DNA from 3 places in the Rhizobium sp. GW821-FHT14E12 genome. Region 2 is predicted to be linked to each of the others. Evidence: riboswitches for the same ligand, from Rfam matches in the RefSeq annotation. Region 2 holds a riboswitch; each other region holds the start of a gene.
What was found. Region 2 has a riboswitch for thiamine pyrophosphate ahead of thiB (thiamine ABC transporter substrate binding subunit). Riboswitches for the same ligand answer to the same signal wherever they lie in the genome.
Positions count from the first base shown of each region.

Region 1: linked by a shared signal. The riboswitch ahead of thiC (phosphomethylpyrimidine synthase ThiC) and the one ahead of thiB (thiamine ABC transporter substrate binding subunit) in region 2 are both predicted to bind thiamine pyrophosphate.
Region 3: linked by a shared signal. The riboswitch ahead of thiM (hydroxyethylthiazole kinase) and the one ahead of thiB (thiamine ABC transporter substrate binding subunit) in region 2 are both predicted to bind thiamine pyrophosphate.

Region 1 covers NZ_JBXAPH010000003.1:549,078-553,893, reverse strand. Annotated here, with positions in the region: gene AC1RO0_RS15845 (transporter substrate-binding domain-containing protein) at 1-323, opposite strand, end outside; gene AC1RO0_RS15840 (EthD domain-containing protein) at 651-971, shown strand; gene AC1RO0_RS15835 (LacI family DNA-binding transcriptional regulator) at 1,027-2,049, shown strand; TPP riboswitch at 2,146-2,277, shown strand; gene thiC (phosphomethylpyrimidine synthase ThiC) at 2,371-4,197, shown strand; gene thiO (glycine oxidase ThiO) at 4,199-4,816, shown strand, end outside.
Region 2 covers NZ_JBXAPH010000009.1:51,637-56,452, reverse strand. Annotated here, with positions in the region: gene AC1RO0_RS25725 (thiamine ABC transporter ATP-binding protein) at 1-168, opposite strand, end outside; gene thiP (thiamine/thiamine pyrophosphate ABC transporter permease ThiP) at 161-1,801, opposite strand; gene thiB (thiamine ABC transporter substrate binding subunit) at 1,809-2,837, opposite strand; TPP riboswitch at 2,887-3,004, opposite strand; gene AC1RO0_RS25710 (MDR family MFS transporter) at 3,076-4,611, opposite strand.
Region 3 covers NZ_JBXAPH010000002.1:588,395-593,210, forward strand. Annotated here, with positions in the region: gene yghU (glutathione-dependent disulfide-bond oxidoreductase) at 1-807, opposite strand, end outside; gene AC1RO0_RS10885 (DUF1127 domain-containing protein) at 1,366-1,512, opposite strand; TPP riboswitch at 1,760-1,855, shown strand; gene thiM (hydroxyethylthiazole kinase) at 1,904-2,707, shown strand; gene thiE (thiamine phosphate synthase) at 2,704-3,339, shown strand; gene thiD (bifunctional hydroxymethylpyrimidine kinase/phosphomethylpyrimidine kinase) at 3,336-4,157, shown strand; gene AC1RO0_RS10905 (3-oxoacyl-ACP reductase) at 4,154-4,816, shown strand, end outside.

The sequences.
Region 1 (4,816 bases), on a different contig from region 2:
GGCGCCAGCGTTGCGACGAGGAAGTCCACCTTGCCGGTCTGAAGCGCCGGAATGCGCGACGGCGGCGTCAGCGGAACCAGTTCCACCGGCAGCGAGAGATAGCCGGCAATCAGATTGGCGACGTCGACGTCATAACCGCTCGGATTGCCCTTTTCATCGATCATGCCCATCGGCGGCGCGCCGGTCAAAACGCCGATGCGCACCTTGCCGCGCGAGATGATGTCGTTCAGCGTCGTCGCATGCGCCTGTGTCGTCGCCAGCAGCCCAGTGGCCACAATACCAACTGCTGCCACGATCCCACGCAGGGATTTCGAAATGTTCATGATGCTCCTCCATCTGGTGCTTTGTCACACTCCGCCGCGGCCCACTCCCCGGAGCTCTCGCGACAGAAACCACTACCTTGTTCGCGGCACCTATGTTTGCGGTAACATAGGGAAAATGGATGAGAAAACTATCCTGCCAAAACCAATAGTTTTGGACCGATTGTTCCGCTCCCACAGAATTCAAAACGATAACGTTCGTATTCTTCCGCCACTCCCGATCCGGTTCACACCATTTCGGTTGGTGGTTGCAATAGAACATGTTACCGGTATCATTGCAAGTCGGATACGACACTGCAATTTCGACAGAGCTTCAAGGGAGGAAGATTCATGTTCACACGGTCCGCGATTTTCGAGGGCGCAATCCATGCCGGCCGCGAAGAGGAATTCTTTCGCATCGTCGAGGAAAAGCTGCTACCCGTGTGGAAGCGCATGCCGAATGCCCAGGCCGTGCGTGTGATGCGAACCGGGCGCAGCGACCCCGGAGCCGCGCCGATCATCATGGTCCAGGAAATCGATTATCCGTCGATGGAAGCCGTGGAAGAGGCGCTCGCCTCACCCGTTCGCCTGGAGGGCCGCGTCATCACCGACGAGATGATGAGCATGTGCGATGGCCGGTTCTACCATCTCGTCTACCAGCGGATTGCGTGAGCCGAAAACAGGGGAAACCGTGGCGCATCCTTCAGATTTTTCCCGCAAGGCGACCATGAGCGACGTCTCGCGGCTCGCCGGCGTTTCGAAGATGACCGTGTCGCGCGTGCTGACTGACCCGACGCTGGTCGCCGAACCGACGCGCAACCGCGTGATGACGGCGATCGAGCAACTCGGTTATGTGCCGGACCGGACCGCCAGCTCACTTTCCTCGCGCCGGACCAACTTCATCACCGCGATCCTGCCGACGCTGACCAACGCGAATTTCGCCGACACCGCGCAGGGCCTTGCGGGTGCGCTCCGCGCCGCCGACTATCAGCTCCTGATCGGCTACACCATGTATAGCCTGACGGAGGAAGAGCGCATCGTTCGCGCAATGCTGGCGCGACGTCCGGACGCCATCGTCATCGCCAGCGCGGTCCACACCAAGGCGACCAACGAGATGCTGCTGCGGGCGGGCATTCCGATCGTCGAAATCTGGGACGTATCGGAACACCCGGTTGACCATGCGGTCGGCTTTTCCAACTACGAGGTCGGGCGCCTGGCCGCCCGGCATCTCATCTCTCTCGGCCATCGCCGCATCGGCGCCATCGGATCGGCCGTCACGGCAGACGCCACCGACTTTCGCGGCGAAAGCCGCCTGCTGGGATTTGCCTCGGCCCTTCGCGAAGCAGATCTTTCAGATGATTACATCATTCGCCAGAATGCCGCGCCCTCGTCCTACGATCATGGGGCGGGGGCGCTGAGCACGCTTCTCCAACGAGCGCCCGACGTTCAGGCCATCTTTGCGGTTTCCGACATTTCCGCCGTCGGCGCGCTGATGGAATGTCATCGCCGCAAGATTGCCGTTCCGGACGACCTTTCCATTCTCGGCTTCGGCGATTTCGATATTGCCCACCAATGCGTACCGGCACTGTCGACCATCCGCGTCGATGCCGCGATGATCGGCCGAAAGACCGGGGAGTTGCTGCTATCCATCCTGGAGCCGGACGGCGCCGCCGGGCAACCGATGGAAAGCCGCCTGAATGTCGGCTTCGAGCTCGTGACCCGTGAAACGACGAGCGCGCCGAAAACATAGCCTTGCCAGTTGGCCGGATCGTCTCGCAGCCAAGCGTCGGTGTCATCACCTCACCTGCGGGGTTGACATCACCCGAACCGAGAGCATAGCCTTCAAGACATTCACCAGGGGGGTCCCGTCAAGGGGCTGAGATACTGCTGGACAACTCGGCTTTGCCGATTGTGGCGCAGTGACCCGTTGAACCTGATCCAGTTCATACTGGCGTAGGGACGGTGCAAGCGCTCGAAAGGCTTATGGATTCACGCGTGGAATCCGAGCCGGAGTCTTTTCATCATTCCGGCTAAGGACTGGGTCTCCAATCGCAACTTGGAGCCTCAAACCATGAATATCGCCGCAAAGAATGTAACCCCGACAGTCACCACCGGCCCGTTACCGGCATCCCGGAAGATCTACATTCCCGGAGACATCCACCCCGATATCCGCGTGCCGATGCGCGAAATCAGCCTCCACCCGACATCGGGCGAGCCGCCCGTCATCGTCTATGATTCCTCCGGCCCCTACACGATCGAGGGCGCCGATATCCGTATCGAGCAGGGCCTTGCCGATCTGCGCCGTGACTGGGTGCTCGCCCGTGGCGATGTCGAAGCCTATCAGGGCCGCCATGTCCGCCCGGAAGACAATGGCTTTGCCAGCGGCGAGAGGCTGACGCCCGAATTTCCCTCGCTACGCCAGCCATTGCGCGCCAAGGACGGCAAGGCCGTCACCCAGCTCGCCTATGCGCGCGCCGGCATCATTACGTCCGAGATGGAGTTCATCGCCATCCGCGAAAACCTTGGCCGCAAGGCGCAGGCGGAAGCCATGGTCCGCGACGGCGAGAGCTTCGGCGCCCATATTCCGGACCATGTAACGGCGGAATTCGTCCGCCAGGAAGTGGCGGCGGGACGGGCAATCATCCCGGCCAACATCAATCACCCGGAAGCCGAACCGATGATCATCGGCCGCAATTTCCTGGTGAAGATCAACGCCAATATCGGCAACTCGGCCGTCACCTCGTCGATGGCCGAAGAGGTCGAGAAAATGGTCTGGGCGGCGCGCTGGGGTGCCGATACCGTCATGGACCTTTCGACCGGCCGCAACATCCACAATATCCGTGAATGGATCATCCGCAACTCGCCGCTGCCGATCGGCACCGTGCCGCTCTACCAGGCGCTGGAAAAGGTTGAGGGCATTGCCGAAAACCTCACCTGGGAGGTCTATCGCGATACGCTGATCGAGCAAGCCGAACAGGGCGTCGACTATTTCACCATCCATGCCGGGGTGCGGCTTCACTACATCCCGCTCACCGTCAACCGCGTCACCGGCATCGTCTCGCGCGGCGGCTCGATCATGGCCAAGTGGTGTCTCCATCATCACCGCGAAAGCTTCCTCTACGAGCATTTTGAGGAGATCTGCGACATCTGCCGCGCCTATGACGTTTCCTTCTCGCTCGGCGATGGCCTGCGCCCCGGCTCGATCGCCGATGCCAATGATGCCGCCCAGTTCGCCGAGCTGGAAACACTTGGCGAGCTGACCAAAATCGCCTGGGCTAGGGATTGCCAGGTGATGATCGAAGGCCCCGGCCATGTGCCGATGCACAAGATCAAGGAAAACATGGACAAGCAGCTCGCCGTCTGCGGCGAAGCGCCCTTCTATACGCTCGGGCCGCTCACGACCGACATCGCGCCCGGCTACGACCACATCACCTCAGGCATCGGTGCGGCGATGATTGGCTGGTTCGGCACGGCGATGCTCTGCTACGTCACCCCGAAGGAGCATCTGGGTCTTCCGGATCGCAACGACGTCAAGACCGGCGTCATCACCTACAAGATCGCCGCCCACGCCGCCGACCTTGCCAAGGGACATCCGGCCGCGCAGCTGCGCGACGACGCGCTCTCCCGCGCTCGTTTCGAATTCCGCTGGGAGGATCAGTTCAACCTCTCGCTGGACCCGGAAACCGCCCGCAGCTTCCACGACGAAACGCTGCCGAAGGAGGCACATAAGGTCGCGCATTTCTGCTCCATGTGCGGCCCGAAATTCTGCTCGATGCGGATTTCGCACGACATCCGCGCCGAGGCACAGAAGGAAGGCCTGGAGGCGATGGCGGCAAAATACCGCGAGGGCGGCGATCTCTACATGCCCGTCGATGCCGCCGAGCCTTCGGCCGGCTGAGATGCGTATCCTCGTCAAAGGGGCCGGCGTCGCCGGCCTCACGGTCGCGCATGAACTCCATGCCCGTGGTGCCGACGTCACGGTCTTCGACCCGCGTCCAGGGTTCGGCCATGCCGCATCCTGGCTTGCGGGCGGCATGCTGGCGCCCTGGTGCGAGCGTGAAAGCGCCGAAGAGGCCGTGCTGACCCGCGGGTTCGATGCCGCCGACCGGTGGGACTCGATCCTGCCTGGAGAGGTACACAGAAGCGGGACACTGGTGGTGGCGCCGGCGCGCGATCATGGAGAGTTGAAGCGCTTCTCCAGCCGCACAACGGGTTATGAATGGGTGGAGGAAGGCGAGGTTTCCGTGCTCGAACCGGCGCTTGCCGGGCGCTTCCGGCAAGGCCTGTTCTTTGCGCGCGAAGCCCATCTCGATCCCCGGCGAGTGTTGAGAGCACTGCAGGAAAAGCTTGGCAGGCAGGGCGTTACCTTCGTCAGCGAGACTGCAAGCGAACAGAGTTTCGACGATATTGTCGATTGCACCGGCAGCGCGCGCATCGCACAGACCCCAGACCTGCGCGGTGTGCGAGGCGAAATGCTCTACCTTCAGACCGATGAGGTCGAACTCACCCGGCCCGTT
Region 2 (4,816 bases):
GGCGAGCAGGTTGAGGAAGGACGATTTTCCCGATCCGGAAGGGCCAGTGATGGCGATGATCTTGCCCTGCGGCAGATCGCAGTCGAAGCGGAAATCATGCGTGCCGAGCCGCAGCTCGACGCCCGTCATCGCAATGCTCCATTCCGCCATGTCTTGCCCGTCAGTCATTCCGCCTGCCTTCGTCTTCATGCCTGCCCTGTCCGGCCGTACCGGCGATGGTCAGCAGAAGACATACCAGCCCCAGAATGAAAGCAAGCCCGTCGGCATCGTTGGTGCGGTAGCTGCCGAGCTTGCTGTAGACCAGCCATGGCAGCGTCATCAGGCTGTCGGAGCCAAAAAGAGCGACAGCGCCGAGATCGCCGAGCGATAGCGCCATGGCGAAGGAAAGCGCTGTGAAGAAGGGTTTACGCAGGCCGGGCCAGTCGATCAGCCGTAGCCGTGCCATACCCTGAAGTCCGAGACTCGCGGCGAGGCGTTCGGTGCGGCGGCGATGGACGATATAGGCCGGTTCGATGACGCGGATGACGAAGGGCAGCGCCATCAGGGCGTTGATGGCGACGATCAGCAGTGCGGCGAAGCGGGCGGGATCTCCGAGCGGCCGCAGCGCCAGGAACCATCCGGTCGCCAGAACGATCGGCGGCACCAGCAGGACCAGTGAGGAGGTGCCGCTCAAACCGATGGCCAGCCCGCGCAGGCCGGATGCTTTGCGGCGCTCGACCAATATGGTCGAGCGGGCACGGACAATGGCAAAAGAGGTCAGCACCGCCAGAAGGCCGGCGGCGAGGGCGATGGCAAGGCTCGTTGCGGTCGCCTGTAGGAAGATCGTCTGGGTGACGAGCTTCAGAAGATCGGCCTTGAGACCGGTAACGACCACCGAGGCGAGCGGCAGGCCGATGAACAGGGCGGCAAGCAGCAGCAGCGCGCCGTCGATCCATCGGGCGGCGGGCAATGTTCCGTCGATCCGCCGTGTTGCGCGCCCGCTCGTCAATCCGTGATCGTTCGGTGCCGGCATCAGTGTCATGGCGCCGAGAATGGCGGCGGTGACGACGATTTGCAGCAAGGACAGGGTGACGGCGCGGCCGGGATCGAAATCGAAGCGCAGCGCCTGATAGATCGCCACCTCGATCGTGGTCGCCGCCGGACCGCCGCCCAGCGTCAGCACCAGCGTGAAGCTGGTGGCGCAGAGCATGAAGATCAGACCGGCGATACCGGGAATGAGGCCGCGTAGCACCGGCCATTCGATGAAACGGAAGACGGAGCCGGGGCGCATGCCAAGCCCGCTGGCCATCAGCCAATATTCCGCCGGCACGCGCTCGAGCCCGGCCAGCATCAGGCGGGCTGCCAGCGGCAGGTTGAAGAAGACATGGGCGAGCAGAATGCCCGTCAGCCCGTAGATGCTGACCGGCTGCGACAGGCCGAGGCTCGTCAGTGCCTGATTGATGATGCCCTGGCGTCCCCAGATGCCGAGCAGGCCGAGCGCGCCGATCAGCACCGGCAGGCCCATGGGGACGGCCATCAACCGGATCAGCCAGAGCCGGCCCGGAAAGCGCGGCTGTCGGGCCAGCGCGCGGGCGATCGGGATCGCAAGGAGGATGGAGAGCAGGGTGGAGAGCGTCGCCTGCAGCAGAGTGAAGCGCAGCACGCGGAGAATATAGGGGTCGGCAAGCGGGTTGCCGTCGCCGGATCTGATGCCGGCGGCAAGCAGGGTGACGATGGCGACACCGATGAAGACGGCGATGCCGGCGAGGCTGAATGCTCCGCCGGCAATGGCATGTCGTCTCTCGGGCGCCGTCAGTATCATGTCGGCGTCAGTTGGTGCTGGTGGCCGTCAGCCATTCGTCGATCCAGGCCTTGCGGTTCTTCTCGACTTCGTCCGGGCTCATCAGGAAGGTCTTGGCGGGAACGACCAGCTTGCCGAAGGCATCCGGCAGCGGCTCGGAGGTGGCCGAGACCGGCATCATCCAGTTGTTGGTCGGGATGGTGTCCTGGAAGCCGGGCGAGACCATGAACTTCAGGAAGTCGCGGGCAAGATCCTTGTTCGGTGACGACTTGATCAGGCCGGCCACTTCGATCTGGATGTAATGACCTTCGGAGAAGGAGGCGGCCTGATAGCGGTCGGTCTTCTCCTCGATCATGTGATAGGCGGCCGAGGTCGTATAGGAGAGCACCATCGGCGCTTCGCCCTTGGTGAAGAGGCCATAGGCTTCCGACCAGCCGGGCGTCACGGTCAGGATGCGGCCCTTGAGCTTCGTCCAGGCGTCGGCCGCCTTGTCGCCATAGACCGACTTGACCCAGAGCAGCAGGCCGAGGCCCGGCGTCGAGGTGCGCGGGTCCTCGATGACGATCTTCTGCGACGGATCGCCCTCGACCAGTTCCTTCAGGCTCTTTGGCGGGTTCTTGATCGTCTGGGTGTCGTAGATCACGGCGAAATGGCCGTAGTCGTAGGGGACGAAGACATCGTCTTTGAAATCGCCGGGAACCTTGAGGGCCGAGGTATCGACGCCGCTGGTGTCGAACAGGCCGGTGTCCTTGGCCTCGCTGACGAGGTTGGTGTCGAGGCCGAGAACGACGTCGGCCTTGGTGGCCGCGCCTTCCAGCTTCAGCCGGGAGAGCAGCGCCACGCCGTCGGTGACACTGACATAGTTGACCGTGCAGCCGCAGGTCTTCTCGAAGGCGGCCTTGACCTTGGCGCCGGGACCCCACTCGGCGGTGAAGCTTTCATAGGTGTATATGGTCAGCGTCTTGTCGGCGGCCTCCGCGGCCTGCGCGGCAAGAAGCGTGGTGCCGGCGGCAAAAGCCAGCCCGGCAAAGAATGTCATCAGCGATCGGTTGGGCATGGCAGCGCCTCCTCTTGGTTTCATCTTGAACGGGAAAAGGGCGCTATGATTTCGTCACGCGTCTAATCCCTCCGCCGGTGTTAGCCGGATCAGGTTCCGCGGGTTGACCGGTGAAGGCCTCTCAGCCAGATGTCTTTGAAAGACATAAGGCACCCCGTTAGAGCGTTGGCAGATTTAGCCTCGTGATGAAGGGATGACAAGGGGGATGATTCTCTTGTCGGTTGCGGCGATGCGCGACTTATTCCGCGGCGTGAGCGGCGGCTTGGCTGTCGAGCTTCTTGGCGGCGCTCGGAAGCTGGACGTTCTTCAGCGTGATCGAGGTCAGCAGGCCGATGAAGCAGATGGCGGCGGCCGTCATGAACAACGGGCTGAAGGCACTGGCATAGGCGCTGGCGACCGCTTCGCGCGTGGCGTCCGGCAGGGCGGCCATCATCTTCGGCGTTAGCTCCTTGATGTTGGGAACACCGGGAATGGAGACGCCGACATTACCGAGCTTGGCGGCGATGATGGCGCCGTAGATGGAGATGGCGATCGAGGCGCCGCCCATGCGCGACAGCGTCACGGCGCCGGTGGCCGCTCCGACATCGCGGCTGGCGGCGGTGTTCTGGATGCCGATGACCGGTACCTGTTGGGCAAGACCGATGCCGATGCCGTGCAGCAACATCAGGGCGCCGATAAAGGCGATCGGCGTGCCGGCATGAACCTGTGCCAGTGTTGCGAAGGCGATGGTGCTGCAGGCGGCGCTGGCGATGGCAAAGGGCTTGTAGCGGCCCCTCGCCGAAATCAGCCGGCCGGCCGAAAGCGAGCCGCAGACGATGCCGCCGGTCAACAGGATGAAGAGTAGCCCCGCCACCGACGGCGACAGGCCGGTTGTCGTTTGCAGAAAGAGCGCGAAATAATTGACCATGCCGATCGCGACTGCGCCGCTGGTGATCGAGATGATCAAGAGCAGCCCGAAGGTCGGGTTGCGGAACAGCGTCAGCGGCACAATCGGCTCCGGTGCGCGGCGCTCGACGAAGATCCATGCGATTGCGCAAAGCGTACCGAAGGCGATGATCCCAAGGCATTGCGGCGACAGCAGCGAGCCGAAAAGTTCGGTGCCGTCGGCGGCAAGCACGATACTGGTGGTCGTGAGCGCTAATAGGATAGCGCCGGCATAGTCGATCTTCGGCTTACGGGCCGGCTTGCGGTAGGGCAGCATGAAAGCGAGGCCGGCAAGGACGATGAAGCCGATCGGTACGTTGACGAGGAAGATCGAGCGCCAGCCGAAGAGGTCGCTCATCGTGCCGCCGAGAACCGGGCCGATGGCGCCCGACGCCATCAGCACCAGGCTGGAATAGCTCTGGTAGCGGGCGCGCTCGCGCGGCTCGAAAAGGTCGGCGTTGACGGCGAAGATCGACACCAGGATGCCGCCGCCGCCAAGGCCCTGCAGGACGCGGGCGGCGATCAGCGTATCCATCGACACAGCAAGACCGCAGACGGCCGAGCCGATGGTAAAGATCGCGATCGCGGTCATCATCACATATTTGCGGCCGAAGAGGTCGCCGAGCTTGCCGTAGACCGGCATGACGGCGGACAGGGACAGCAGATAGGCGGAGCCAATCCAGCCGAAGCGTTCCAGATGCCCGAATTCGCCGACGATGGTCGGCAGCGCCGTCGAGACGATCTGGTTGTCGAGCGTTGCCATGAACATGGCGGTCATCAGGAAGAGAAAGAGGATGAGCCGGCGGCGGTGATCCGCAACGAGCGGTGCGGGCGTAGTCTGCATGTCCATGGAACGAGAAATCCGAGCTTGCCTGGAGTGCCGCGCGTTCGACCGAACGGGCATGGGTCGCTCCAGTTCCTGAATCCGCAGCATCTTGCTTTCGGGTAGGCTATTCGAGGGCAACATGTTGCAGGACAATATATATGCTATTGGCATATAATTGTCAACGGCAGATGAATGCCGTTTGCATATTTTAATATCGGCCCATCTTTGA
Region 3 (4,816 bases), on a different contig from region 2:
CTGTTCGGAAGGGTCGCCGGACATGCGGTTGACCATGCGCCCGCGCTTCACGGCAGGCCGTGCGAAGATTGCCTCGGCCCAGCGCTGAACGTTCTTGTAATCCTGCACTTGAAGGAACTCGGCCGCGCCATACTGCCAGCCCTTCACCAGACCACCATACCAGGGCCAGACAGCGATGTCGGCGATCGTATAGTCCTTACCTCCAAGATATTCGCTATCGGCCAGACGGCGGTCGAGCACGTCGAGTTCGCGCTTCACCTCCATGGCGAAGCGGTCGATCGCATATTCGATTTTCGTGGGGGCATAGGCATAGAAATGGCCGAAGCCACCACCGAGATAGGGAGCGCTCCCCATCTGCCAGAACAGCCAGGACAGGCATTCGGCGCGCGCCGGCTGCTCAGTCGGCAGGAAAGCGCCGAATTTTTCGGCGAGATAGGTCAGGATCGAGCCGGATTCGAAGACCCGGATTGGCGTCGGGCTGCTGCGATCCAGCAGCGCCGGGATCTTGGAGTTTGGATTGACGTCGACGAAACCGCTTCCGAACTGGTCGCCTTCGCCGATCTTGATCAACCAGGCATCATACTCGGCGCCGCTATGGCCGAGAGCCAGCAGCTCCTCGAGCATGATCGTGACCTTCACCCCGTTCGGCGTTCCAAGCGAATAGAGCTGGAGGGGATGGCGGCCGATCGGCAATTCCTTCTCGTGGGTCGGCCCGGCGATCGGACGGTTGATATTGGCAAACTGGCCGCCATTCGCCTTGTTCCAGACCCAGATCTTCGGCGGCGTGTATTCGGCAGAATCGGTCATGCTCAAACTCCTGATTTTCGGCAGATACAATTGCGATGTAACGACCGATCTAGCGCGTTCTCTACTACGCACATAGGGGGCACGATCAATTTTTACGAGAGGGCGGGATCACATTGGCGTCAGGAATTTGGTGCCAGGTTATGGATGACTTCCCAGCCGAGCGGCTGGAGAAATTCAGCCTCGGCCCAGAAACGAAAAAGCCTGCCGCGGGAGGAGGTGCGGCAGGCTTTTCGAAAAGAACCGAACAGCAGCTGGGAGGAGGAGTGCTGCTGTTCCCGCAGGCGACCTTGGGAGGAGGATAAGGCGCCCACATCATCGAAGCTCTGCGGGAGGAGGTGCATCGCTTCGATAAATATGACTATACACTAGATCTGCTTACTTCATAGGCATTTATTTGCAGGGCAGCTATGCGTTATGCGAAAAGCAGGAGGCTTCCAGGCCGCAGATCCCTCACCCGAAGGGCCGAGCTTCACCTAGCGTGCACTCAAAACAAAAGCGCCCGCTCGGGAAGAAGCAGGCGCCAGCAGAATTTTGACTGTAGATCAGCGTTTTACGCTGTTAGCGAACAACGGCCGCACGAGCGACGTTGCGGATTTCGCTACGGCCGATGCCGAGGTCATGCAGTTCGCGCGTGGACATACGGCCCAGTTCGGCGACCGTCTGACGATACTTGAGCCAGTTGTTAAAAGAGCGTGCTACGTTCATGATGATCCCCTTTCCTAGGGTATTCGAAGCTGAGCTGCCGTGCTTGGCGCTCCATCCGCTTCGATGAGAGTGATATAGTGCGAAACCCTCGTTGATTGTATAGACAAGACTTCAGTGCACCCATGCAAACGGCGCATGGGTCACGCAGCATACGACAGGTAGCCCGTCCGCTCTGCCTCCCCTCGCCCGTACAGCGATCTGCGATTTGCTGGTGACAGGGCAATCTTTCTCTGCGAAAACGATAGCGATTGAGAGACAGGGGCGTCCGTCGATGACGGGCTGAGAAGTACCCTTTGAACCTGAACCAGATCATGCTGGCGGAGGGAGTCGCTCGGGGTCCCGGCATGTTGCGTCGTCTCCCTTCGCGTCTCGCCCCGCCCGAAAGGGCGACATGCAAGACCAGACCACTCCAGGCAGTCTATTGACGACCATGCGGGCAAACCCGCCGCTGGTGCAATGCATCACCAACTTCGTCGCGATGAACATCGCCGCGAATGTGATGCTCGCCGCCGGCGCCTCTCCCGCGATGGTGCATGCAGAAGAGGAGGCCGGAGAGTTCGCTGCGATCTCCGGCGCGTTGACGATCAATATCGGTACGCTTTCCAGCGGCTGGCTGGCCGGCATGACATCGGCGGCGCAGGCGGCAAACAAGGCCGGCAAGCCCTGGGTTCTCGATCCCGTCGCACACTATGCCACCGCCTTCAGGCGCAGGGCGGTCGCGCAGTTGCTGGAACTGCATCCGACGATCATCCGGGGCAATGCCTCGGAAATCATTGCGCTTGCCGGCGGCGTCAGCCGAGGCCAGGGCGTGGACAGCCGCGATCCGGTCGAACTGGCCGAGGAAGGCGCGGTCCTGCTTGCCCAAAAACATCGGTCGATCGTTGCCGTCACCGGCGCCACGGATTTCGTCACCGACGGAAACAGGGCCAGCCGCATCGAGGGCGGTTCGCCGCTCATGCCGCAGGTGACCGCGCTCGGTTGCTCGCTCACCTGCCTCGTCGGCGCCTTCGCGGCGACAAGACCGGACCACCCGCTTGCCGCAACCGTCGCAGCACTCGCCACCTTCGCCGTGGCAGGTGAACGAGCAGGCCGCGAAGCCGACGGACCCGGTTCGTTTTCATGGCGCTTCCTCGATGCGCTGGCCGCGCTTGATGAAAAGGCGATCGACAGCGAAGCAAGAGTCATCTCACTATGAAGCAGTTCGATCTCTCCCTCTATCTCGTCCTCGATCCGGTGCTCTGCGCCGGTATCGGCATGGTGGAAACCGCACGCGCCGCCGTTGCCGGCGGTGCCACCATCGTGCAACTGCGCGACAAGCATGCCTCGACCGCAAGCATGATCGAAACCGGCCTTGCGCTGAAGCAGGCACTGGCAGGCACGAGCGCGCGCCTGATCGTCAATGACGATGTCGAGGCGGCAATCGCAATCGAGGCCGACGGCCTGCATATCGGCCAGGACGACATGGACGCCCGCACCGCTCGCCGTCTGATCGGCCCGGATGTGATCCTCGGCCTCTCGGTAGAAACCGAGACACTTGCCGCCGCCATTGACCCCGCCCTCGTAGATTACGCCGGGATCGGTCCGGTTTTCGCGACGCCGACAAAGCCTGACCACAAGCAGCCGATCGGCTTTGCGGGCCTTGCCCGTATGATCGATCTCTGCCCCGTCCCGTCAGTCGCAATTGGCGGCTTGAAGGCCGGGCATGCGGCCGAAGCACTGTTAGCCGGTGCCGACGGCATCGCCGTTGTTTCCGCCATATGCGGCACACTGGATCCACAGGCCGCAGCCACTAAGATCGCCAAAGCCATCAGAGAGGCACGCCAATGATCCGGAACGTTCTTTCCATCGCCGGTTCCGACCCCTCCGGCGGCGCCGGCATCCAGGCGGATCTGAAGGCCTTTTCGGCGCGTGGTGTCTACGGGATGGCGGCGCTGACCGCCCTGACCGCTCAGAACACACAAGGCGTTTCAGGCGTTCATCCCGTCCCGCCGCAATTCGTCGCCGATCAGATCGCGGCGATCTTTGCCGATGTCCGCGTCGACGCCGTCAAGATCGGCATGATCGCGAATGCAGCCATCGCCGAGGCCGTCGTCGACGCACTCGCGCCGCATCGAGACGTTCCGATCATCCTCGACCCGGTGATGATCGCCAAGGGCGGTGCGGCACTGCTTGCCGCCGACGCCGTTGATGTTCTGACCCGGCGGCTGTTGCCACTCGCCACGCTGCTGACGCCCAACCTGCCCGAAGCGGCAGCCCTTCTGCACGAACCGGTTGCTGAAGATCGCGAGGCGATGGCGCGACAGGCGCAAGCTCTGGCAAAGCTCGGCCCTCTGGCCGTTCTGATCAAAGGCGGCCATCTCGATGGCGATGAAAGCCCTGATGTGCTTGCAAGTCCGGAGGGCCTGATCTGGTTTGAAGCCAGCCGCGTTCCGACCAAAAACACGCACGGAACCGGCTGCACCCTGTCCAGCGCCCTGGCCGCCGAACTCGCCAAGGGCGCAGCGCTCACGGAAGCCGTCGCCACCGCCAAGCATTATCTTGCCGGCGCAGTTGCCGCGGCCGGAACGCTCTCGGTTGGCAGCGGCCACGGGCCGGTTCAGCATTTTCATGAACTATGGCTAGACATAGAAGGACGCACAAAATGAGCCTGCCTCTTAACCAGCAAATCGTCATCGTCTCCGGCGCCGGCCGCGGCTTCGGCGCGGCGATCGCGGGCGCCTTTGCCCGCGAAGGCGCGAAGGTCGCCATCAATTATCGCGCCAGCCGCGAGCCTGCCGAGGCACTAGCAGCCCGGCTCGGCGACCACGCCCAAGCGTTCCAGGCGGATATCCGCAGCCTGGACGAAACGAAAAGACTGGTGGAGAAAGTCACGGCGCATTTCGGCGCGCCGACCACCATCGTCCACAATGCGCTTGCTGATTTCAGCTTCAACGGCGACGCCCGTTCGAAGCTCGACGAGTTGAACTGGACGGCCATTGCCGCGCAACTCGACACCGCATTGCAAGGCGCTCTCAATCTTATTCAGGCCGCGCGCCCCTCCATGGCAAAAGCCGGCTTCGGTCGCGTCGTCACCATCGGCACGAACCTCTTCCAGAACCCGGTCGTGCCCTATCACGACTACACCGCCGCCAAAGCCGCCCTGCTCTCGCTGACGCGAACGGCTGCAGCCGAACTCGGGCCGCAGGGCATCACGGTCAACATGGTGTCCGGCGGATTGCTCCGTACCACCGATGCCAGCAGCGCCACGCCAGAGGCCGTGTTCGATCTCATTGCCGCAAACACGCCGCTTCGCCGCGTGACGACA